2 regions of the Micromonospora sp. R311 genome follow, and region 1 is predicted to be linked to the other one. Evidence: predicted binding sites of a transcription regulator. Region 1 holds the regulator's gene; the other holds the start of a gene.

Region 1 (11,568 bases):
GGTGCGCCGCCCAGCACATGCGTGAGCGGGGCGGCCGGATCGTCAACGTCTCCTCCCGGGGCGCGTTCCGGGGCGAGCCGGGCAACCCGGCGTACGGGGCGAGCAAGGCGGGGTTGAACGCGATGGGGCAGTCGCTGGCGGTGGCGCTGGCCCCGTACGGCATCGCGGTGGCCACGGTCGCGCCCGGCTTCGTGGCGACCGACATGACCAACGAGCACCTCAAGTCGCCGCGCGGCGAGGCGGTACGGGCGCAGAGCCCGTTCGACCGGGTCGCCCGCCCCGAGGAGATCGCCGCCGCCGTGCACTGGCTCGCCTCGCCGCAGGCCGAGTGGGCCTCCGGCACCATCGTCGACCTCAACGGCGCCTCCTACCTGCGCAGCTGACCGGCCCCGACAACTCTCCCGCACGCCCTTTGCTCTGCTTCACCGGACGCAACAGTTGGCGGCCGCAACCTGTGCGTGGGTTGACGCAGAGCAAAGGAGGTGCGGCAGCGGGCGCCGGGGCCGCGCCGGCCCGCCGGGCGCAGCGGCTACCAGCGGTCCAGCCGGGTCGAGAGCACGGAGAGCGCGGCGACGCCGGCCGTCGAGGTGCGCAGCACGGACGGCCCGAGCCGGACCGGACGGGCGCCGGCCTCGGTGAACGCGTCCAGCTCGGCCGGGGCGATGCCACCCTCGGGGCCGACGACCAGCACGATCTCGCCGCTGTCGGGCAGCTCGACGGTGGTCAGCCGGTCGTCGGCCTCCTCGTGCAGCACGAACGCGGCGGCGGCCCCGGCGACCCGGCGGGCCACCGTGCCGGTCGACTCGTCCGGCGCCCCGGCGACCACCGGCAGCCAGGCGCGGCGGGCCTGCTTGGCGGCCTCCCGGGCGGTCGCCGCCCACTTCTCCCGGGCCCGTACGCCCCGCTCGCCGCGCCACAGGGTCACCGAGCGGGCCGCCGCCCAGGGCACGATCTCGTCCACCCCGACCTCGGTCATCGCCTGCACGGCCAGTTCGCCCCGGTCGCCCTTGGCGATGCCCTGCACCACCACCAGCCGCGGTACCGACGCGTCCACGTACCCGCGCGAGCGGACGTCGAGCTCCAGGCTGCCCCGGCCGACGGCGGTGACCACGGCGGTGGCCGTGCCCCCGTGCCCGTCGGCGAGCAGCAGTTCCTCGCCGACGCGCAGGCGCTGCACCGTGGCGGCGTGGTGGCCCTCGGGGCCGTCGAGGGTCAGCGAGTCGGCGGTCGGCAACGACTCGACCAGGAACAGCGGTGCGGACACGTCGATCAGGCTAGCCGCCCCCGGCAGCGGCCGGGACGGCGAGCCGGCGGGTCAGGCGTGGCCGTTGAAGGCGTCGCGCATCCGGGAGAAGAAGCCGCCCTGCTTGGTCAGCTCGGCGACCTCCTCGCCCCGGGTCTTGGCGAACTCGCGCAGCATCCGCTCCTGCTCGGCGTCGAGCTTGGCGGGCGTGCGCACGTCGAGGTGGACGTAGAGGTCGCCCCGGCCGGTGCCGCGCAGGTGCGGCACGCCCCGGGCCCGCAGCCGCAGCGTGCTGCCCGGCTGGGTGCCCGGCTTGACGTCCACGGTCTCCTCGCTGTCCAGCGTCTTGATGGTCAGCCGGGTGCCGAGCGCCGCGGCGGTCATCGGCACGGTGACCCGGCAGTGCAGGTCGTCGCCCTTGCGGGAGTAGACGTCGTGCGGGCGCTCGTGGATCTCCACGTAGAGGTCCCCGGCGGTGCCGCCGCCCGGGCCCACCTCGCCCTGCTGGGCCAGCCGGATCCGCATGCCGTCCTCGACGCCGGCCGGGATCTTCACGGTCAGCGACCGGCGGGTCCGCACCCGGCCGTCGCCGGCGCAGGTCGGGCAGGGGTGCGGGATGGTGGTGCCGTAGCCCTGGCAGACCGTGCACGGGCGGGCCGAGACGACCTGGCCGAGGAAGGTGCGCTGCACCGACTGCACCTCGCCCCGGCCGCCGCACGCCTCGCAGGTGGCCAGGTGGGTGCCGGCGGCGGTGCCGGCGCCGGAGCAGGTGGTGCAGAGCACGGCGGTGTCGACGGTGATCGGGGCCTCCACGCCGAACGCCGTCTCGTGCAGGTCCAGTTCCAGCCGCAGGATCGCGTCCGCCCCGGGCCGGGTACGCGGCCGCGGCCCGCGGGCGCCGCCCGCGCCGCCGAAGAACGCGTCCATGATGTCCTGGAAGCCGACGAACGGGCCGGCGCCGCCGGGGCCTCCGGGGCCGCCCGCGCCCCCGCCGCCCGGGGCGAGCGGGTCGCCGCCCAGGTCGACGATCTGCCGTTTCCGGTCGTCCGAGAGGACCTCGTACGCGGCGTTGATGTCCTTGAACTTCTCCTGGGCCTCCGGGTCCGGATTGACGTCCGGGTGGTACTGCCGCGCCAGCTTGCGGTAGGCGCGCTTGATCTCGTCGTCGGAGGCGTCCCGGCTCACACCGAGAATGCCGTAGTAGTCCCTGGCCACTGCGTTCCGTGTCCTCATGTTCGTCTCGCGTTGCGCCGGTCGCCGGCCGGAACCGGCCGTCGGTTCTGCCTGGTCAGTTCTGGGCCAGCAGGTCGCCCACGTAGCGTGCCACGGCCCGCACCGTGGCGATGGTGCCGGGGTAGTCCATCCGGGTCGGCCCCAGCACGCCGAGACCACCGACGATCGTCGAACCCGGGCCGTAGCCGGTGCTCACCACCGAGGCGGCCCGCAGGTTGTCGATCTCGTTCTCGTCGCCGATCAGCACCCGCGTCGTGCTCGGCTCCGCCTCGCCGATGAGCTTGAGCAGCACGACCTCCTCCTCGAGCGCCTCGAGGATGGGTCGCAGCGAGCCCTGGAAGTCGAGCAGGCCGCCGCGGGTCAGGTTGGCCGTGCCGGCCAACGCGATCCGCTCCTCGTGCCGCTCGACCAACGTCTCCAGCAGCACGGTGGAGAGGGTGGCCATCGCCGGCCGCAGGGCGGGGATGGCCTCGTCGACCAGCGCCTGCACCAGCGGCGGGGTCTCCGACAGCCGGGTGCCGACCAGCTTCTCGTTGACCAGCCGGCGCAGGTCGGTGACGTCCTCGGCCGAAATCGGGCCGGGCATCTCGACCAGCCGCTGCTCGACCCGGCCGGTGTCGGCGATCATCACGAGCATCAGCCGGGTGGTGGAGATCGGCACCAGCTCCAGGTGGCGCACCGAGGAGCGGGCCAGGCTCGGGTACTGCACGACGGCGACCTGCCGGGTCAGCTGCGCCAGCAGCCGTACCGTGCGGTGCACCACGTCGTCGAGGTCGACCGCGCCGACCAGGAAGCGCTCGATCGCCCGGCGCTCGGCCGGGCTGAGCGGCTTGACCCGGGACAGCCGGTCCACGAAGAGCCGGTAGCCGCGGTCGGTGGGCACCCGGCCGGCGCTGGTGTGCGGCTGCCGGATGTAGCCCTCCTCCTCCAGCACCGCCATGTCGTTGCGGACGGTCGCCGGGGAGACCCCGAGCTGGTGCCGCTCGACCAGCGCCTTGCTGCCGACGGGCTCCTGCGTGGCGACGTAGTCCTCGACGATCGCGCGCAGGACCGCGAGCTTGCGGTCGTCGAGACCCATCCTCCCCACCTCCTGTCGCACGTCGGCCGGCGGCGCGCGGCGACCGCGCGGCACGTCCTGGCACTCGACTGTAGCGAGTGCCAGTCTACGTCGGCGGGCCCACGGACGCGATGATCAAGACGGACCACCGGTGCGCCCCGCCGGGAGGCCGGGACCGCACCGACCGATCATCCGGACAACCGGGACGATGTCGCTCTGGTGTGCCGTTGCCGGCTGCCCCTACCGTGACGTGCATGACTGAACCGCCTCGCCCACCGGGAGCCGACGGCCCCGGCGCGCCGCCGCCGGACCCGAACGCTCCGTCGGCAGTCCCCGGCCCGCCGGCCGGCGACGAACCCACCGCACCACTGTCCGGGGCGCCGGCCCCGGGCGGCTATCCCCCGCCCGGTGGCTATCCGCCGCCCATCGGTGACCAACCGCCGTCGGGCGGCTACCCTCCGCCGGGTGGCGCTCCCCCACCCGGGGGCTACCCGCCGCCCGGGGGCTACCCGCCGGGGGCCGGCTACCCGGCCGGCGGCGGCTACGGCCCGCCCACCGGCGGCTACGCCAACAACGAGGACAAGACCTGGGCCCTGATCGCCCACTTCGGTGGCGCGGCCGGCGTGATCGTCGGCGGCGGCCTGCTCGGCTGGCTGGCGCCGCTGATCGCGATGATGGTCCGCGGGCAGCAGTCGCCGACCGTCCGGGCGCACGCCGTCGCGGCGCTGAACTTCCAGCTCACCTGGACGATCGTCAGCGTGCTGAGCTGGGTGCTCACGCTGGTCACCTGCGGGCTGCTGTTCTTCGTCCCGATGCTCGTCTGGCTGGTGCCGCTGATCTTCGGCATCATCGCCGGGGTCAAGGCCAACGAGGGCGTGCTCTACCGCTACCCGATGACCTACAGCTTCACCAAGTGACCCGGGCCGGCCGCTCCCCCGGCCGGCTCCGGGGCACCACCGCCGGTGCCGAGATCGGCGACCGCCTCAGGGCAGCAGGTCGCGCACCACGGCGTCGGCGAGCAGCCGCCCGCGCAGGGTGAGCACGGCCCGCCCGGCCGCGTACTCGGGCGCGGCCAGCAGCCCGTCCGCCAGCGCCTGCCCGGCGCCGGCCCGGCCGGCCGCGTCCAGGCTGGCCAACGGCAGCCCGGCGGCGAGCCGCAGCCGGAGCATGACGTCCTCGGTGTGCGCCTCGTCGGGGGTGAGCACCTCCCGGGCCAGGCCGGGCGACCCCCCGGCGGCGAGCCGCTGGGCGTACGTCGTGGGGTGCTTGACGTTCCACCAGCGCACTCCGCCGACGTGGCTGTGCGCCCCCGGGCCGAGGCCCCACCAGTCGGCGCCGCTCCAGTAGAGCAGGTTGTGCCGGCAGCGGGCGGCCGGCGTGCGGGCCCAGTTGGAGACCTCGTACCAGGAGAAGCCGGCCGCGGACAGCGTCGCCTCGGCGGCCAGGTAGCGGTCCGCCGCGACGTCGTCGCTGGGGTACGGCAGCTCGCCCCGGCGCATCCGGGCGGCGAGCCGGGTGCCGTCCTCCACGATCAGGGCGTACGCGCTGACGTGGTCGACGCCCGCCGCCACCACCTGGTCCAGCGAGGCGGCGAAGTCCGCCGCGCTCTCGCCCGGCGTGCCGTAGATGAGGTCGAGGTTGACGTGGTCGAACCCGGCGTCGCGCGCCTCGGAGGCGGCGGCGGTGGCCCGGCCGGCGCGGTGGGTACGGTCCAGGATCGCCAGCACCCCGGGGGATGCGGACTGCATGCCCAGCGAGATCCGGGTGTAGCCGGCCGCGCGGAGCGCCTTGAGCGACTCCGGGTTGACCGACTCCGGGTTGGCCTCGGTGGTCACCTCGGCGTCGGCGGCCAGCCCCCAGGTGCGGTCGATGCCGTCCAGGATCCGGGCCAGGTCGTCGGCGGGGAGCAGGGTCGGGGTGCCGCCGCCGACGAAGACCGTGTCCACCCGCGGCGGCGGGGTGTCGCCCAGCACCCGGGCGGCGAGCGCCAACTCGGCCAGCACGGTGTCGGCGTAGCCCTCCCGGCTCGCGCCGCCGCCCAGCTCCGCCGCCGTGTAGGTGTTGAAGTCGCAGTAGCCGCAGCGGCTGGCGCAGAACGGCACGTGGACGTACACGCCGAAACCGCGCGCGCCGACCGCGCGGGTGGCGGTGGCGGGCAGCGAGCCGTCGACGGGGACGGGTTCGCCTTCTGGAAGGACGCCGGGCATGGCCACTAGTGTGCCCGCATGACCTCTCCCGACGCGCTGGTGCGGGTCGCCACGGCCCGCGGGGTGACCACCCTCACCCTGGACAGCCCGCACAACCGCAACGCGCTCTCCACTCCGCTGATGACCGAGCTGCTCGCCGGCCTCGCCGCCGCGGTCGCCGACGACGCCGTCCGGGTGGTCGTGCTGGACCACACCGGTCCGGTCTTCTGCTCCGGTGCCGACCTGAAGGAGACCGCGGCCGCGTACGCCAGCGGGACGGTGCCGGCGGGGATGCTCGGCGACGTGCTGGCCGCCGTCTGGGAGTGCCCGAAGCCGGTGGTGGCCCGGGTCGCCGGGCCGGCCCGGGCGGGCGGCCTCGGCCTGGTCGCGGCGGCCGACCTGGCGGTCTGCGCCGAGGAGGCCAGCTTCGCCTTCACCGAGGTGCGGATCGGGGTGATCCCCGCGGTGATCTCGGCGACCGTGCTGCCCCGGCTGCACCCGCGGGCGGCGACCGAGCTCTACCTCACCGGGGACACCTTCGACGGCCGCCGGGCCGCCGAGATCGGCCTGGTCACCGCCGCGGTGCCGGCCGACGGGCTGGACGCCGCGGTGGCCCGGTTCTGCGACTCGCTGGTCCGCGGCGCGCCCGCCGCGCTCGCCGGGGCGAAGCAGCTGCTGCGCCGGCCGCCCGCCGCCGACCTGCGCGCCGAACTCGCCGAGCTGGCCCGCCTCTCCACCGGCTACTTCCTCTCCGACGACGGCCGCGAGGGCGTCCTGGCGTTCCGGGAGAAGCGGCCGGCGCGCTGGGTGGCCGAGCTCGACGCGGAGGTGTCCGGCTGAACCCCGTGTGTTTGGTCGGGCGGGCCGGCGACAGGTGAGAGACCGGCCGGAACGGGAATCTTCCGCCTCACCCGACCACCGGGAGCGCAGCCCGCGGAGCGGGCGCGAACCGGTCGGACGACCCGGGCCGGCCGTTCGGGGACGTACGCTTGTGGGGCTGTCGAACAGGGGGTGTGGGTGCGAACTCGGGCAGTCGTTGCGGGCGGGGTCGTCCTCGTGCTCGTCGCCGTGATCGGGGTCCTGTATGTCGTCCGGCAGTTCGGGCAGGGGCTGCGGTTGCCGCTGGCCAGCCGGACGTGCACGGTGCAGGCCGACGGCGAGGTGGCGCTGGACGCCGACCAGATGGCCAACGCGGCGACGATCGCGGCGATCGGGATCCAGCGGGAGATGCCGGAGCGGGCGGTGGTGGTGGCGCTGGCCACCGCGTACCAGGAGTCCGGCCTGCGCAACCTCGACGGCGGCGACCGCGACTCGATCGGGCTGTTCCAGCAGCGGCCGAGCCAGGGCTGGGGCACCCCGACCCAGATCAGCGACCCCCGGTACGCGGCCAACCGGTTCTACGCGGCGTTGAAGAAGGTGCGCGGCTGGGAGCGGATGCGGGTGACCGACGCGGCGCAGAAGGTGCAGCGGTCGGCGTTCCCCGAGGCCTACCAGAAGTGGGCGGACGAATCCCAGGTGCTCACCCGGGCGCTGCTCGGGCACGCGACCGGGGCGGTCGCCTGCACGGTGAGCCGGGATCCGGCGATGCGCGGCGTGGCCGCGACCACGGCGCTGACCCGCGGCCTGACCCTGGACTGGGGGCTGGCCGCGGCGGTCGCCGCCGACGACCTGACCGGCCTGACCGTGCCCGCCGCCAACCAGCGCGGCGGCTGGCGGTACGCCCACTGGCTGGTCTCCCACGCCGGTGACCACGGGGTCAAGCGGGTGCGCTTCGGCGACCTGGAGTGGACCGCCCGGGACGGCACCTGGAAGCGGGTGACCGACGGCTCCCCCGACCCGTCACGGGTGGTGGCGGAGGTCTTCGCCGAGGGGTGACGGTCCCCGCCCCCGATCTCCTTACCGGCAGTCACCGCACAATCCGGCATTCACCGCGATTGGCGCGAGAATCCGGCGCTATGTATACCCACCGCAGTCGTACCGCTGCCCATGGTCCGGCTCCCGCACCGGACGGCCGGTCGGGCATTCCCGCCCGCCCTTTCACCGCGTTACGATCGGCGGCCTGTGCCAGCAATGGTTTCGCCTCATGGGGAGGGGTACGACGTGGCGTTCGACTACGGCGACCGGACCGGTTACGAACCGATCAGCGACACTGACCGCAAGGAGTTTCACGAGCAGGGCTTCCTCCTGCTGCGGAACGTCCTGACGGAGGACCACCGGGCGGCGCTGGAGGCGGCGGTCGACCGCGTCTACGCCGAGGAGAAGGCCAAGGGCAACACCACCAAGGACGGGACCCTGCACCTGCTGGGCTTCCTGGAGCGCGACGAGCTCTTCGGCGACCTGCTCACCCACCCGATCACCTTCCCGTACATGTGGGGCCTGGCCGGGTGGAACATCTACACCCACCACAACCACCTGGACGTGACCCCGCCGGCGCTGGAGCCGGAGAAGCCGTACTGGGGCTGGCACCAGGACGGGTACCGGCAGAACTCCGACCCGGAGACGATGGACCCGGACCTCCCCCGGCCGATGTTCTCGCTGAAGGTCGCCTACGTGCTCTCCGACCTCTCGGAGAACGGTCGCGGCGCCACCAAGGTCATCCCCGGCAGCCACCTGTGGAACTCGCTGCCCCGCCCGGCCGACACCACCGTGCACAACCCGGACCCGGAGGGCACGGTGGAGATCACCGCCAACCCGGGTGACGCGTTCATCTTCGACCGCCGCCAGTGGCACTCCCGGTCGACCAACCTGTCGACGATCACCCGCAAGATGCTCTTCGTCGGCTACACCTACCGGTGGATCCGCCCGCTGGACGAGCTGCACATCGACAAGGACGGCCCGTGGTGGGCCAACCGCACCCCGGTGCAGCGCCAGCTCTGCGGTGAGGGCACCCACACCGCGAACTACTGGGGCATCAACTGGGACGGCTACATCGACGACGAGATCCCGCTGCGCAAGGAGCTCAAGCAGCGCGACCTGCTCGACCGCAACATCCCCTGGCTGCGCTGACCCGACGCTGAACGGGCCCCTCCCCGCGCGGGGCGGGGCCCGTTCGGGGTTTCCGGAGCCGGCGGTCAGCGGCGGCCGGCCACCCGGCGGCGCGCCTTCTCCCGGATCGACTCCGGCAGGTCCGCGGCGTCCAGCAGCCGGGGCAGCAGATCCGGCTCCAGGTTCAGCGCCCGGAACACCTCGCCGATGGTCACGCCGTGCGCCGGGCGGTCGACCACCTCGACCGGGTCGCCCGCGCCGACCTCGCCCGCCCGCAGCACCCGCAGGTACGCCCCGGGCGTGGCGCGGACGGTGAACCGCTTGATCAGATCCGGCACGCCCCAGAAGCCGGCGAAGGTCGTGCACGGGGTGCGCGGCTTGGTCACCTGGAGCAGCGCCGACCCGATCGCCCACCGCTCGCCGATCACCGCACCGGTCACGTCGACCGCGTAGGTGGTCAGGTTCTCGCCGAAACCGCCGGGGCCGATCGTCCGGCCCAGCTCGCCGGCCCACCAGCCGGCGTCCTCCTCGGCGTAGGCGTAGACGGCCTGGTCGGGCCCGCCGTGGTGGGCCCGCTCGCCGATGAAGTCACCGGCCACCCCGTCCGGGCCGAGCAGCACGGGGCCGTCCGCCGGCCGCTTGTCGATGCCGCTGCGGCCGCTCGGGTCGCCCGCCCACTCCGCCTCGGTCACGATGCCGAGGTTCACCGATGCCAGCCTGCCCGTCATGGCGGCCAGCCTAGCCAGGACCGGCCGGCGGCCGGTATCGAGATCCACCCGGCGGCCCGCCACCGGGCGGCGCCGCGGGGATCGGCACACCGAGGCGCGGTCAGCCCTTCACCGCGCCGGCGACCAGCCCCGAGACCATCCGGCGCTGCACCAGCAGGAAGAAGATGATCACGGGCAGGGTGAACAGCGTGGAGGCAGCCATCACCGGCCCCCAGGCGGTGTCGTCCCGGCCGAAGAAGAAGGTCATCGCGACCGGCAGGGTGTAGCGGTTCTGGTCGTTGATGAAGGTCAGCGCGAAGATCAGCTCGTTCCACGCGGTGATGAAGGAGAAGATGCTGGTCGCCACCAGGCCGGGCGCCACCAGCGGGAAGAGGACCCGGCGGAAGATCTGGGCCCGGCTGGCCCCGTCGATCGCGGCCGCCTCCTCCAGTTCCTTGGGCACCGCGGCGACGAACCCGCGCAGCATCCAGACCGCGAACGGCAGCGAGAAGCCGAGGTAGGTGAGGATCAGGCTGGGCAGGGTGTTGTAGAGCCCGAGCCGCTGGATCATCAGGAACAGCGGGATGACCAGCGCCTCCAGCGGGATCATCTGCACCACCAGCAGCATGATCAGGAAGCTGGTCCGGAGCTTGAACCGGAACCGGGCGACCGCGGTGGCGGCGAGCAGCGCGACCAGGCCGCTGAGCAGCACCGTGGAGATCGCGACCAGCGCGCTGTTGAGGAAGAAGTCGGCGAAGGTCACGCCGGGGATCAGGTTGCCGGTGAGGATCTCCCGGTAGTGCTCCAGGGTCGGCTCGTTCGGCACCGGCCTGGGCGTGCTGGAGAAGATCTCCGAACTCGGCTTCAGCGAGGTGGCGATCATCCAGTAGACCGGGAAGGCCGCGAAGAGCGCCACCAGCAGACCCGCGCCGTTGAGGGCGATCCGCTTCACGCCTGCGCCGCCCGCGCGTCGCGTCACGCGTCCTCCTCCTGCTTGAGCACCATGCGGACGTAGAAGCCGGTCACCACGAGCAGGATCAGGGTGAGGATCACCGCGATCGCCGCGCCCAGGCCGTACTTCGGCGGCGGCGAGAACGCCTCGGCGTACGAGTAGATGGCGAGCATGAACGTCGGCCGGTCCTGGGTGCCGCCGGCGAGCACGAACTGCTGGGTGAAGACCTTGAAGTCCCAGATGGTGGAGAGCACGATCAGGATCCCGAAGACCGGCCGCAACAGCGGGAAGGTGACCTTCCAGAAGACCCGCCACGGCCCGGCCCCGTCGACCCGGGCCGCCTCGTGCAGCTCACTCGGCACGCTCTTCAGCCCGGCCAGCACGCTCACCGCGATGAACGGGAACGAGTGCCAGACAACCACCAGGGTGAGGATCGAGAAGAACAGCAGCGGGGAGTTGAACCAGCCGTAGCCGGTCCAGTCGCTGCGGCCGAAGAGGCTGGTGGAGAGCCCGTCGGGCAGGGCGTTGAACAACCAGGTGACCAGGCCGCTGGTGTCGTCGAAGATCCACTTCCAGACGATCGTGCCGGTCAGCGCCGGGGTGGCCCACGCCAGCATCACGCAACTGGCCACGAAGGCGGCCATCTTCCGGCCCAGCCGGTTGAGCAGCAGGCCGACCAGGGTGCCCAGGATCATCGTCAGCACCACGTTGGCCGCCGCGAAGAGCACCGTGTTGCGCAGCACGGTGAGGAAGAACGGGTCACCGAGGATCTCGGTGTAGTTGCCCAGCCCGATCCACGGCCACTCCCGGTCGCCGCGCAGCTGCCGGACGTTGTTGAGCCGGTAGAAGGACATCACCACGACCTGGCCGAGGGGCCAGAGCAGCAGCACCCCGATGATCACCAGGCAGGGCAGGAGCAGCAGGTAGGGCAGGCGGTCCACCCGGCGGCGCCGCCGCGCGGGGTTCTCCCGCGCGGCGGTCGCCTCCGTCGCCTCGGTCAGCGTGGTCACTTGGCGTTGAGGATGCTTTCCATCTCGGCGGCCGCGTCGGCGGTGGCCTTCTCGACCGTCTTCTGACCCTTCATGACCGAGCTGTTCATCGCCTGGGTCACCGTCTTGGTCCGGCTGACCTCCACCCACTTCGGGGTGAGCGGCGTGAGCTTGGTGTTCTGCATCGCGGTGGCGAACGGCGCCATGATCTTGTCG
Region 2 (11,568 bases), on a different contig from region 1:
GGTGATCGTCAAGCCGCACCCGCGCGCGGTGCTGCCGCTGGCCGTCACCGTGCGCTACGCGCGCGAGGTGCTCGCCGAGGCAGGCTTCGACCCCGACCTGGTGCTGCTGGCCGCCGAGGCCCCGGGCGAGAAGCTCGCCTCGGCCCTGGCCCTGCACCCGGCCGTGAAGATCGTCGACTTCACCGGCTCCACCGAGTACGGCGACTGGCTGGAGGCCAACGCCCGGCAGGCCGCGGTCTACACCGAGACGGCCGGCCTGAACACGGTGGTGATCGACTCCACCGACGACTTCGCCGGCATGTGCCGCAACCTCGGCTTCACGCTGACCCTCTACAGCGGCCAGATGTGCACCACCTCGCAGAACATCCTGATCCCCCGGGACGGCATCGAGACCGACCAGGGGCACAAGAGCTTCGACGAGGTGGCCGGCGGGATCGCGGCGGCGGTCGGCAAGCTCACCGCCGACCCGGCCCGCGGGGTGGAGCTGACCGGCTCGATCGTCAACGACGGCGTGCTGGAGCGGCTCGACGAGGTCACCAAGGTCGGCGAGCCGGTGCTGGAGTCGCGTGCCGTCGAGCACCCGGCCTTCCCCGGCGCGGTGGTCCGCACGCCGACGGTGGTCAAGGTCGGCGCGGACGACACCGCGACCTACGGCCGGGAGTGGTTCGGGCCGATCTCGTTCGTCATCCCCACCGACTCCACCGCGCACAGCCTGGAGATCATGCGGAAGACCGTCGGCGAGAAGGGCGCGCTCACCGCGGGCGTCTACTCCACCGACGAGGCGGTGCTGGACGCGGCCGAGGCGGCGGCGATCGAGGTCGGGGTGCACCTGTCCTGCAACCTGACCGGCGGGGTGTTCGTGAACCAGTCGGCGGCCTTCTCCGACTTCCACGGCAGCGGCGCCAACCCGGCGGCCAACGCGGCGCTGACCGACGGGGCGTACGTGGCGAACCGGTTCCGGATCGTGCAGTCTCGTCGGCACGTCTGAGTTGCGGTCTGGGTTTCCGGGGGCAGCCCGCCTCGCTCCGGGCGGTCAGGCTTGATCCCTCCGCGAGGCGGGCTGCCCCCGGAAACCTCCCGTGTCACCCGAGACCGGGCCTCCGGCCAGGGGGAATTGATCTCCGGAGTGCCGCCTCGGGTCGGGTCCCCTGGTTGAGGGTCAGGCGGGGCGGCGCATCTGGAGCTCGGTCAGGGCCGGGACGGTCGGGTGCGGCACCCGGACGCCGGTGTCGACGAAGCCCAGCCGCTGGTAGGCCCGGTAGGCGCGCTCGTTGCCGACCACGACCTCCAGCATCAGCTCCGGCCGGCCGCACGACCGGGACCACTGCGCCACCGCCTCCACCAGGTCGGCGAGCAGGCCGCTGCCGCGCCAGGCCGGGGTCACGTAGACCGCGTAGACCACGGTGAGCCCGGGCTCCGCCGGCATCGTGGTGCCTCCGGCGTGCCCGACGAAACGGCCACCGGGGTCGGCGACGAACTGCGCGGTGTCGGTGCCGGTCGAGGTGTACGCGATCCGGGCGGCGTAGTCGGCGTGCGGCCGGGCCGCCGCGTCGGCGATGGTCTCCAGGAACGCCAGCGGCGCGTCGGCGAGCATCTCCAGGCGCAGCGCCCGCATCCGGGCGGCGTCCCGCGGCCGGACCCGCCGGACCTCCGCCGTTCGCCGGCCCGGCCCGGCCGGATCGCTGGTCATGTCCGCATGCCTACCACAACGACGTACGACGATCCCGACGCGCCGACGATCATTCGGAATACGCCCGATTTGTGGTCGTGCACCGCAGTCACGCCTCGTGTAGCGTGCGATTTCGGTCACCCGTTTCAGCGGTCGTCGCCGATCGCCAAACCGGTGGTTCCGGGGTGCCGGCGTGCCGGCGTCCGGGTTGTGGTACGCCGCGCAGAGTGAGGAAGTGCACCGTGGCACAGGGCACCGTGAAGTGGTTCAACGCCGAAAAGGGCTACGGCTTCATCGCCGTCGACGGCGGGCAGGACGTCTTCGTCCACTTCTCCGCGATCGAGATGGACGGCTACAAGGCGCTGGACGACGGCCAGCGGGTCGAGTTCGAGATCGCCCAGGGCCAGAAGGGCCCGCAGGCCGAGCGGGTGCGCGTCATCGCCTGAGTCGGCGCCCTCCCCGACGCGCGGGGTCGGCGGGGCTGCGGTGCGTCGGCGCGCCAGGGAAGATCATGAGCCGTTCCAGCTGTCGCTGAGGAGGGTTCATGTCCGACCAGCCGCCCCCGGACGCGTCGTCCCCGACGCCGGGCCCCTCCGGCCCGGGCGACCCCGACCCGGGCCGCGCCGCCCCCGCGAGTTCCACCCCGGGGGTGCCGCCGCCCGCCGACCGGGCCGCACCGCCGCCGTCCGCGGCCCACCAGCCGCCGGGCTGGGATCCGACCGCCCCGCCACCGGCGTGGGATCCGGCCGCGCCGCAACCGCCGGCCGGGCAGACGACCGCTCACCCACCATCAGAGTGGGATCCGGCCGCGACCCAGGCCGCCCACCCGGCTCCGGGGTGGGATCCGGCCGCGCCCCACGCCGCCCACCCGGCTCCGGGGTGGGATCCGGCCGCCCCGCCGCAGGGGTGGGCGCTCCCGCCCGGTCCGTACGGCGGGCAGCACTGGTATCCGGGTGCGCCCTTCGCCTATCCGGCCCCGGCGGGTCACGGGTGGTACCCGCCCGGGTTCGACCCGGCCGACGCCCTGGTCACCCCGCCCGGGGCGGGCCTCGGCGGGTGGTTCAGCCGGTGCGTCGGCGCGGTGCGCCGAGGCTGGCGGCTGCTGCTGCCGATCCTGCTGCTGACCCAGGTGCTGCCGGCGGCGACGCTCTCGGTGCTCAGCCTGCTGGTCGACCCGTCGGCCGACTGGGACGCCGCCGCCCGCCAGAACCCGGACGCGCTGCCCGACACGTTCCTCACCGACCTGGCCACCCTGCTCGGTGTGCTGATCGGCGGCAGCCTGCTCGTCGGCCTGGTGCAGAGCGTGGGCTGGGCCGCCGGCACCTGGGTGATCGCCCGGCAGGCGGCCGGCGAGCAAGTCAGCCTCGGCACGGCACTGCGCTACGGGCTGCGCCGGGCGCCCGGCCTGTGGGGCTGGACGCTGCTGCTGACCCTGATCATCAGCCTCGGCCTCTGCTTCTGCGTCATCCCCGGCATCTACTTCGCGTTCGTGCTGAGCATGGCCGGCCCGGTCTGGCTCTTCGAGCGCCGGCCCCCGATCGACCGCTCGTACCGGATGTTCCACGCCCGGCTGGGCCTGGTGCTCGGCCGGGTGGCGCTGGTGGCGGCGGCGGTGATCGTCGGCACGGTGGCGGCCGGGACGGTGGAGGCGGTCGGCACCCTGCCGTTCGGCACCACCCCGCTGGAGTCCCCGGGCTCGGCCGTCGGCGTCGTGCTGGTGGCGCTGGCCGCCGCGGTGCTGGCGCTGCCGGCCCACCTCGCCCAACTGGTCGGCCTGGTCGCCACGTACGCCGAGCAGCGGGCCCACGAGGGCCCGGTGAACGCGGCCCGGCTGGCCGGCGAACTCGGCTGACCGGCCCCATCGTGCTTGCACTCGGCAAGGGAGAGTGCTAAACAGGTCATTGGCACTCGCATCCTGTGAGTGCCAATGGTCGGGGCGGTGGGGCCGCGGCCGCGCCGGTGGAGAAACCGCTGGCGGGGCACGTGGCCGGTCGTCGCGGGCTATCCGGCCCGGCCGAGGAGGCGTCGCCGTCGTCCGGTGGCGACGTCCCAAGGTGCGTACACCAGGCGGCCCATCCGGGACACACACTCGGGTGGCCCGTGAGTGTCCAGGAGGACAACGCCGTATGGCCAAGATGATCGCGTTCGACGAAGAGGCGCGCCGCGGCCTCGAGCGGGGCATGAACCAGCTCGCCGACGCCGTGAAGGTGACCCTCGGCCCCAAGGGCCGCAACGTCGTGCTCGAAAAGAAGTGGGGTGCCCCCACCATCACCAACGATGGTGTGAGCATCGCCAAGGAGATCGAGCTCGAGGACCCGTACGAGAAGATCGGCGCCGAGCTGGTCAAGGAGGTCGCGAAGAAGACCGACGACGTCGCCGGTGACGGCACGACGACGGCGACCGTCCTGGCCCAGGCCCTGGTTCGTGAGGGCCTGCGCAACGTGGCCGCCGGCGCCAACCCGATGGCCCTGAAGCGGGGCATCGAGGCCGCCGTGGCCAGCGTCTCGGAGGAGCTGCTCAAGCTCGCCAAGGACGTGGAGACCAAGGAGCAGATCGCCTCCACCGCCTCCATCTCGGCTGGTGACACCAGCGTCGGCGAGATCATCGCCGAGGCGATGGACAAGGTCGGCAAGGAAGGCGTCATCACCGTCGAGGAGAGCAACACCTTCGGCCTGGAGCTGGAGCTCACCGAGGGTATGCGCTTCGACAAGGGCTACATCTCCGCGTACTTCATGACCGACCCGGAGCGTATGGAGGCCGTCTTCGACGACCCGTACATCCTGATCGTCAACAGCAAGATCTCGTCGGTGAAGGACCTGCTCCCGATCCTCGAGAAGGTCATGCAGTCGGGCAAGCCGCTGCTGATCATCGCCGAGGACCTGGAGGGCGAGGCCCTGGCCACCCTGGTGGTCAACAAGGTCCGGGGCACCTTCAAGTCGGTCGCCGTCAAGGCGCCGGGCTTCGGTGACCGCCGCAAGGCCATGCTCACCGACATCGCCATCCTCACCGGTGGCCAGGTCATCAGCGAGGAGGTCGGCCTCAAGCTCGACGCGACCGGCCTCGACATGCTGGGCCGGGCCCGCAAGGTCGTGGTGACCAAGGACGAGACCACGATCGTCGACGGTGCCGGTGACGCCGAGCAGATCCAGGGCCGGGTGAACCAGATCCGGGCCGAGATCGACAAGAGCGACTCCGACTACGACCGGGAGAAGCTGCAGGAGCGGCTGGCCAAGCTGGCCGGTGGCGTCGCGGTGATCAAGGTCGGCGCGGCCACCGAGGTCGAGCTGAAGGAGCGCAAGCACCGCATCGAGGACGCGGTGCGCAACGCGAAGGCCGCCGTCGAGGAGGGCATCGTCCCCGGTGGTGGTGTCGCGCTGGTGCAGGCCGGCAAGACCGCCTTCGACAAGCTGGACCTCACCGGTGACGAGGCGACCGGCGCGCAGATCGTCAAGATTGCGCTGGACGCCCCGCTGCGGCAGATCGCCGTCAACGCCGGCCTCGAGGGCGGCGTGGTCGTCGAGCACGTCCGCAACCTGGAGGCGGGCCACGGCCTCAACGCCGCCAACGGCGAGTACGTGGACCTGCTGGCCGCGGGCATCATCGACCCGGCCAAGGTGACCCGCTCGGCGCTGCAGAACGCGTCGTCGATCGCGGCGCTGTTCCTCACCACCGAGGCCGTCGTGGCGGACAAGCCGGAGAAGACCCCGGCCGCCCCGGCTGGTCCGGGTGGCGGGGACATGGACTTCTGAGTCCGGTTCCGACGCAGTAACGGGGCGGGCCGCGTCAGCGGTCCGCCCCGTTCGTCGTCAGGTGGGCAACGGGCGCTGGTTGCGCCGCTTCTGTGCCCGGTCGTACGGCGGGCGGAGCTGGATCGGCGCGTCGACCATCTCCAGCGGTTCCTCGATCTCCGCCTGCTGCTCGGCGCCGGCCATCTCCGCCAGTTGCTCGGCGTCGCCGTAGTCGAGCCGGTCGAACGGCAGTTGCCCGGGGAGTTCGCCGACCGGCTTCCAGGTGACGGGCTGGACGTCGTCGGTATGTTCGTCGTCCGTGGTCATGGCTGCCTCCTCTACCGAAACGGTAGGAGGCGCCGGTCAGCGCTGCGGGTGAATGGCGCTATCGGGATCTATATCCCATTCGCCCTTTATTGGGCTCCGAGCGACCTGCGGTACAGGAAGAAGACCCGCTCGATCCGGGCGCCCGCGCTGCCCGAGTAGAACGGCACCGGCCCCACCCAGCCGATCTGTGCCGCGTCGAGCCCGGCCGTCCGCTGGTCGCGCAGGCAGCGGCGGAGCAGCACCCCGCCGATCCCGGAGCCCTCGGCCGCCGGGGCGGTGCCCATCGGCCCGAACCAGCTCGGCCGACTCGATCCGTAGGCGGCGAAGCCGAGCACCTCGCCGTCCCGCTCCGCCAGGTGGCAGCCCGCTGCGTCCCGGCCGACCGAGCCGAGCAACTCCGCGTCCCAGGTGCCGCCGAAGGTGGACCGGGCGAACGCGGTCAGCGCCGGCAGGTCCGCCGGCCCGGCCCGGCGTACCGTGACGCCCTGGCCGGCCAGCCGCCGCTCGGCGGCCTCCGTCGACCGCAGCGCCGGCGACTCCTCGGAGGACAGGTCGGCGGTCATGTTCCACGCCGTCCGGTCCTGCCGGTACCCGAGCGCCAGCGCGGCGCAGACCGCCGGGGTGTACCGCACGTCGATGCCGGGCCAGGCGTAGTAGGGCGGGTTCCCGGCCAGCAGCACCTCGGCCGCGCCCAGCCCGGCGAGCGTCCGCTCGGCGTGCCCGAGCAGCGCCCGCCCGAGGCCCCGGCGCCGCGCGCCCGGCTCGACCGCCACCAGGTCCACGTGCCCGAGCCGCGGGTCGGTGGCGACCGAGCAGATCAGCACTCCGACCAGCGCCCCGTCCCGGTACGCGCCCAGCGCGACCACCGGCCGGTCCGCGGCGGCCCGGGTCCAGAGCGCGGCCACGATCTCGGCGGCCTCGGCCGCGTCCTCCGGCAGGTCCAGCGCCCGGCGGCACAACTGCACCACCGCCGGCGCCCGGTCGGCGGTCAGCTCGACGATCTCGGCGTCCATGGTGGCCGACCCTAGATCATCGGGTACCGGTGCGCGCAAGGGTCGCTCAGGACCGGGCGGCGCGGACGGCGGCGTACGCGTCGACCAGACCGGCGCCGGTGATGTTCCGGTCGCCCCCGCAGGCGTCCGCCGGGTCGCCGGAGGGGTGGCTGGCGGTGGCCGGGGTGGCCGTGTCGCGCAGGATCTGCCGGGTCCGGGGCAGGTCGCCGACGAGCGCCGGGTTCGCCGACCACATCAGCGCCACCACGCCGGCCACCTGCGGGGTGGCCATCGAGGTGCCGTCGAGCCGGGCGTACCCGCCGCCGGGCATCGCGGAGACGACCCCGGCGCCCGGTGCCACCAGGTCCGGCTTGGCCACGTCACCGGGCGCCGGACCGCGCGAGGAGAAGCTGGTGACCCACCGCTGCCGGTCCACCGCCCCCACGGTCAGCACCTCCGGGTACGGCGCGGGCGGGTCGTCGATCGACCCGCAGTACGGACCGGTGTTGCCGGCCGCGGCCACCACCAGGATGCCGGCGGCGTCCAGCGCCCGGGTGGCCGGCCGGAGCACCCGGGGGTCGCAGCCCTCGATCGCCGGGCAGCCCCACGAGTTGGTCAGGATGTCCGGCGCCCGGGCCGGGCGCCCGTCGGTGAACGGGTCCCCGCCGGGCGGGAACGGCGCCAGCATGAACTGGAGGCAGTCCAGGTAGTGGGCCGGGTTGCCGAGGTTGCGGTCGAGGTTGACGCAGCCCACCCACTGCGCGCCGGGGGCCACCCCGACGCCGCCCCGGCCCACCGCGCTGCCCACCGTGTGGGTGCCGTGCCCGCCCCGGTCGGCCGGGGCCCGGCTGCCGTTCCACGGGTCGTACCAGGAGTCGTCGCCGCCCCGGAAGCCGCCGGCCAGCGCCGGGTGCCCGCCGTCCACCCCGGAGTCGGAACTGCCCACCACGACGCCGGAGCCGTCGACCCCGAGCCGCGACCAGACCCGGTCCGCGCCGATCATCCGGATGTTCCACTCCGGACCGGTGGGGGCGGGGGCGGTGCCGCGGCTGACCCCGGCCGGCGCCGGCAACGGTCGCAGCCGCTGGCTGACCAGCACCCGGTCCACTTCCGGACGGCCGGCGAGCCAGGCCCGCACCGCCGGTCCGCCGGCCACCTCCACCGCGTTCACCAGGTAGTACGGGGTGTGCGGCAGCCGGAGCCGGCGCAGGTCCCGGCGCAGGCCGGCCTGGCTCCGGTCGGCGGTGGCGACCAGCCGCCGGTAGACCTCGGCCGCCCGGGCGTCCCGGCCGGCCCGGCCGGGGGTACCGGCCGGCAACCCGGTCAGGTCGGCCTGCTCGCGCAGCACCACCAGCAGCCGCTCGCCGTGCAGGCCGGGCTGGCCGGGGCCGGCGGCGACCACCCCGGTCGCCACCAGCAGGGTCACCGCGGCCACCGCGGCCACCCGCCGGCTCGGCGTGCGACCCCGGGCCAGCAGCACCCCGTACGCGACGGCGAGCAGGGCCGCGACGGCGAGTCCCGCGCCGGCGGCGGCCGCCACCCAGAACGGCACGTCGCGGGTGTCGGCGAGGATCAGGGTGATCTCTTCCGGGTCGGTGAAGGCCAGCGGGCCGAGCACGGTGAGCCCGACCAGCCAGCCGGCCGGGGCGCGGTCGGTGGCCCGGCCGACGCCCGGGCGGCGGGCCGCCGCCTGGAGGGCGGCCAGCGCGAAGCCGGCCGGCGGCAGGGTCAGCAGCAGCGGCAACTGCGCCCCGGACTGGCCGACCCCGGCGGCCACGAGCAGCAGCGCCACCCCGGCGACCAGCCCGCCGACCAGCACCAGCCGGGCCGGCCGGGGCGGCTCGCCGACCGCGAAGGGGGCCCAGAACCCGGCGTCCAGCAGTGTCCCGGCCAGCGCGCCGACGGTGGCCGCCGCCAGTGCGGCGAGCACGGTCTCCAAGGGCCCGCCGAGCGCGCCCAGCCAGACCCAGGGCAGCAGCAGGGCCAGCCCGGCGGCCGCCGCGAGCAGCGTGACCGGACCCGGCCGGTGTCGCCCGGCGGCTCCCGCCGCCTCGGGTCCCGTCCGAACCGGGACGCCAGCGGAGCCCGTCGGTGGCGGGCCGCTTCCCGGGCGTCGCCGGCGGCCCAGCCGGGCCAGCACGGCGGCGGCCAGCGCGGCGGCGCCGGCGAGCGCCGCGAGGTATACCTCGTGGTGCACCGGGGGGATGGCGCGGAGCAGCCCGAGCGCGGCGAGCACCAGCACCCCGGCCAGCCAGGCGCGGCCGGCGGTGCGGACCGCCGCCGAGCGGGGCAGCAGCGCCAGCAGCAGCGCGGGCGTGCCGACCAGCAGGACGGTCGACAGGCCCACCGCCGGCCAGAGCCAGACCACCCGGTCCAGCCCGCTGGCCAGCAGCACCTGGTCGGCCAGCCACCCGCCGGCCTGGGCGGGCACCGCGCAGCCGACGATCCAGCAGCCGGCCAGCGCGGCCGCCACCACCGGCCAGGGGCCGGGCCGGGGCGGCGCCGGCGGGGGCGGGGGCGGTGGCACGTACGGACCGGTGGGTGACGGGGGGCCGACCTCCATTCCCCAGACAGTACGGCCCGGACGTCGCCTGCCGTCCCACGGCCACGACGGTTACGGTGGACGGGTGCGCGACCCGAACGTGTCCCGATCCGTCGCCGGCCAGCTCTCCCCGGAGCGCCGCGTCGACGACCTGCGCCGGCTCCGGGCCGAGCGGTTCGACGTGCTGGTCATCGGGGGTGGCGTGACCGGTGCCGGCGCCGCCCTGGACGCCGCCTCCCGCGGGCTGAAGGTGGCCCTGGTGGAGGCCCGCGACTACGCCGCCGGCACCTCCAGCCGGTCCAGCAAGCTGATCCACGGCGGGCTGCGCTACCTGGAGCAGCTGGAGTTCCACCTGGTCCACGAGGCGCTCACCGAGCGCGGCCTGCTCGCCACCCGGCTCGCGCCGCACCTGGTCCGTCCGGTCCCGTTCCTGGTCCCGCTCCCCGCCGGCCGGGGCGTACGCGACCTGCCGGGCCGGCTCTTCCGCCGCTCCTACTACGGCGCCGGCGTGGCCACCTACGACGCCTTCGCCGGCGTCTTCGGTGGCGGCCGGGGCATGCCGCTGCACCGCCACCTGACCCGGGAGGGGGCGCGCCGAATCTTCCCCAGCCTGAAACCCGACGGGCTGGCCGGTGCCATCCGCTACTACGACGGGCAGGTCGACGACGCCCGGCTGGTGGTCACCCTGGCCCGCACCGCGGCCAGCCTGGGAGCGACCGTGGTGAGCAGCGCGCGGGCAGTCGGCTTGATCCGGCAGGCCCGCGAGGTGACCGGGGTCCGGGTGCGCGATCTGGAGGCGCCCGCCGGTTCACCGGACGCCGAGTTCGAGGTCCACGCCCGCACCGTCATCGCCGCGACCGGGGTGTGGAGCGACGACATGTCGCGGATGCTCAACGACGTCGGGCTGCGCCCCGGCATCCGGGTACGCGCCTCCAAGGGCGTGCACCTGGTGGTGCCCCGTTCGGCGATCACCGGCGAGACCGGGCTGATCCTGCGTACCGCGACCAGCGTGCTCTTCGTCATCCCGTGGGGCGGGCACTGGATCATCGGCACCACGGACACCGACTGGCGGCTCGACCGCTCCCACCCGGCCGCCTCCGCCCGGGACATCGACTACCTGCTCCAGCAGGTCAACGCGGTGCTGGACCGGCCGCTCACCCGGGACGACATCGAGGGCGTCTACGCCGGGCTGCGACCGCTGCTGGCCGGCGAGGCCGACTCCACCTCCAAGCTGTCCCGGGAGCACGCGGTCTTCGAGCCGATGCTGGGGCTGCTGCTGGTCGCCGGCGGCAAGTACACGACGTACCGGGTGATGGCCTCGGACGTGGTGGACCGGGCCGCCCGCCGGCTCGGCGGCGCACGCCCGTCGCGCACCGCCGACCTGCCGCTGCTCGGCGCGGACGGCTACGCCGCGATGTGGCGGGACCGCGCCGACCTGGCCCGCCGGCACGGCGTCCCGGTCGGCGTGGTCGAGCACCTGCTGGAGCGCTACGGCACCCTCACCCTGGACCTGCTCGCGCTGATCGACGCCGACCCGCTGCTCGCCTCTCCGCTGGCCGGCGCGCCGGAGTACCTGGCCGCCGAGGTGACCTACGCGGCGCGGGCCGAGGGCGCGCTGCACCTGGAGGACGTGCTCACCCGCCGAACCCGGATCTCCTTCGAGACCAGCCACCGGGGCCTGGAGTCGGCCGAGCACGCCGCCGAACTGATGGGCGGGGTGCTCGGCTGGGACGCCGCGACCCGGGCCCGCGAGGTGGAGCACTACCGCGCCCGGGTGGCCGCCGAGCGGCAGTCCCAGGAGATGCCGGACGACGTGGCCGCCGACGCGGCCCGGCTGGGTGCGCCCGACGTCCGCGGCTTCGTCGCCGACCGGGGACCCGGCGGGGACGCGGCCGAAGTCCCCTCGTCGTCGCGGTGACCGAACCGGCCGGTAACGTTACGTAACGATTGGTCCGCTCGGCGGGTATCCGGCGCTACCTACGGTGGGGTAGGTTGCGGCGCGTGGTTCCCGTATTCCGGTCATGTCTGGTTTCGCTCTCCGTCGCCGCGCTGCTGGCCGTCAGCCTCGCCGGCTGCTCGCTGCCCGGCAACGCCGACGACGAGCCGGCGGCCCGGCCGGCCGACTCGGCACCGGCGCAGCCCGGGCTGGGCGGCGCGGCGACGATCGGCAAGGGCCAGGTCACCCTGTTGCAGAAGCTCGGCTCCGGCGGCCCGCTGCGCACGCTCAACGTGGAGCCGGACGGCCGGTGGGAGTGCGTCGACTGCGCCGGTGACGGGGTGACCTCGGCGGGCGCGCTCAACGCCGAGCAG

What was found. The regulator HrcA, encoded in region 1, represses chaperone genes, less so after heat shock. The targets are predictions, from matches to a motif close to GGTTNGCACNCTCNNNNNGAGNGTGCNAACC.
Region 2: groL (chaperonin GroEL) is a predicted target of HrcA. The motif match lies at 3,569-3,599, and genes of this name have one in related genera.

Annotation. Positions count from the first base shown of each region.
Region 1 covers NZ_JBSWCE010000030.1:33,450-45,017, forward strand. Annotated here, with positions in the region: gene AC1WTP_RS24230 (SDR family NAD(P)-dependent oxidoreductase) at 1-383, shown strand, start outside; gene AC1WTP_RS24235 (16S rRNA (uracil(1498)-N(3))-methyltransferase) at 530-1,264, opposite strand; gene dnaJ (molecular chaperone DnaJ) at 1,316-2,458, opposite strand; gene hrcA (heat-inducible transcriptional repressor HrcA) at 2,532-3,554, opposite strand; gene AC1WTP_RS24250 (DUF4870 domain-containing protein) at 3,788-4,450, shown strand; gene hemW (radical SAM family heme chaperone HemW) at 4,517-5,740, opposite strand; gene AC1WTP_RS24260 (enoyl-CoA hydratase-related protein) at 5,759-6,559, shown strand; gene AC1WTP_RS24265 (hypothetical protein) at 6,731-7,594, shown strand; gene AC1WTP_RS24270 (phytanoyl-CoA dioxygenase family protein) at 7,820-8,725, shown strand; gene AC1WTP_RS24275 (MOSC domain-containing protein) at 8,791-9,432, opposite strand; gene AC1WTP_RS24280 (carbohydrate ABC transporter permease) at 9,533-10,363, opposite strand; gene AC1WTP_RS24285 (carbohydrate ABC transporter permease) at 10,387-11,373, opposite strand; gene AC1WTP_RS24290 (sugar ABC transporter substrate-binding protein) at 11,370-11,568, opposite strand, start outside.
Region 2 covers NZ_JBSWCE010000007.1:128,237-139,804, reverse strand. Annotated here, with positions in the region: gene paaN (phenylacetic acid degradation protein PaaN) at 1-988, shown strand, start outside; gene AC1WTP_RS08095 (N-acetyltransferase family protein) at 1,160-1,690, opposite strand; gene AC1WTP_RS08090 (cold-shock protein) at 1,912-2,115, shown strand; gene AC1WTP_RS08085 (hypothetical protein) at 2,214-3,521, shown strand; gene groL (chaperonin GroEL) at 3,796-5,418, shown strand; gene AC1WTP_RS08075 (hypothetical protein) at 5,476-5,724, opposite strand; gene AC1WTP_RS08070 (GNAT family N-acetyltransferase) at 5,811-6,737, opposite strand; gene AC1WTP_RS08065 (S8 family serine peptidase) at 6,784-9,279, opposite strand; gene AC1WTP_RS08060 (glycerol-3-phosphate dehydrogenase/oxidase) at 9,359-11,176, shown strand; gene AC1WTP_RS08055 (hypothetical protein) at 11,260-11,568, shown strand, end outside.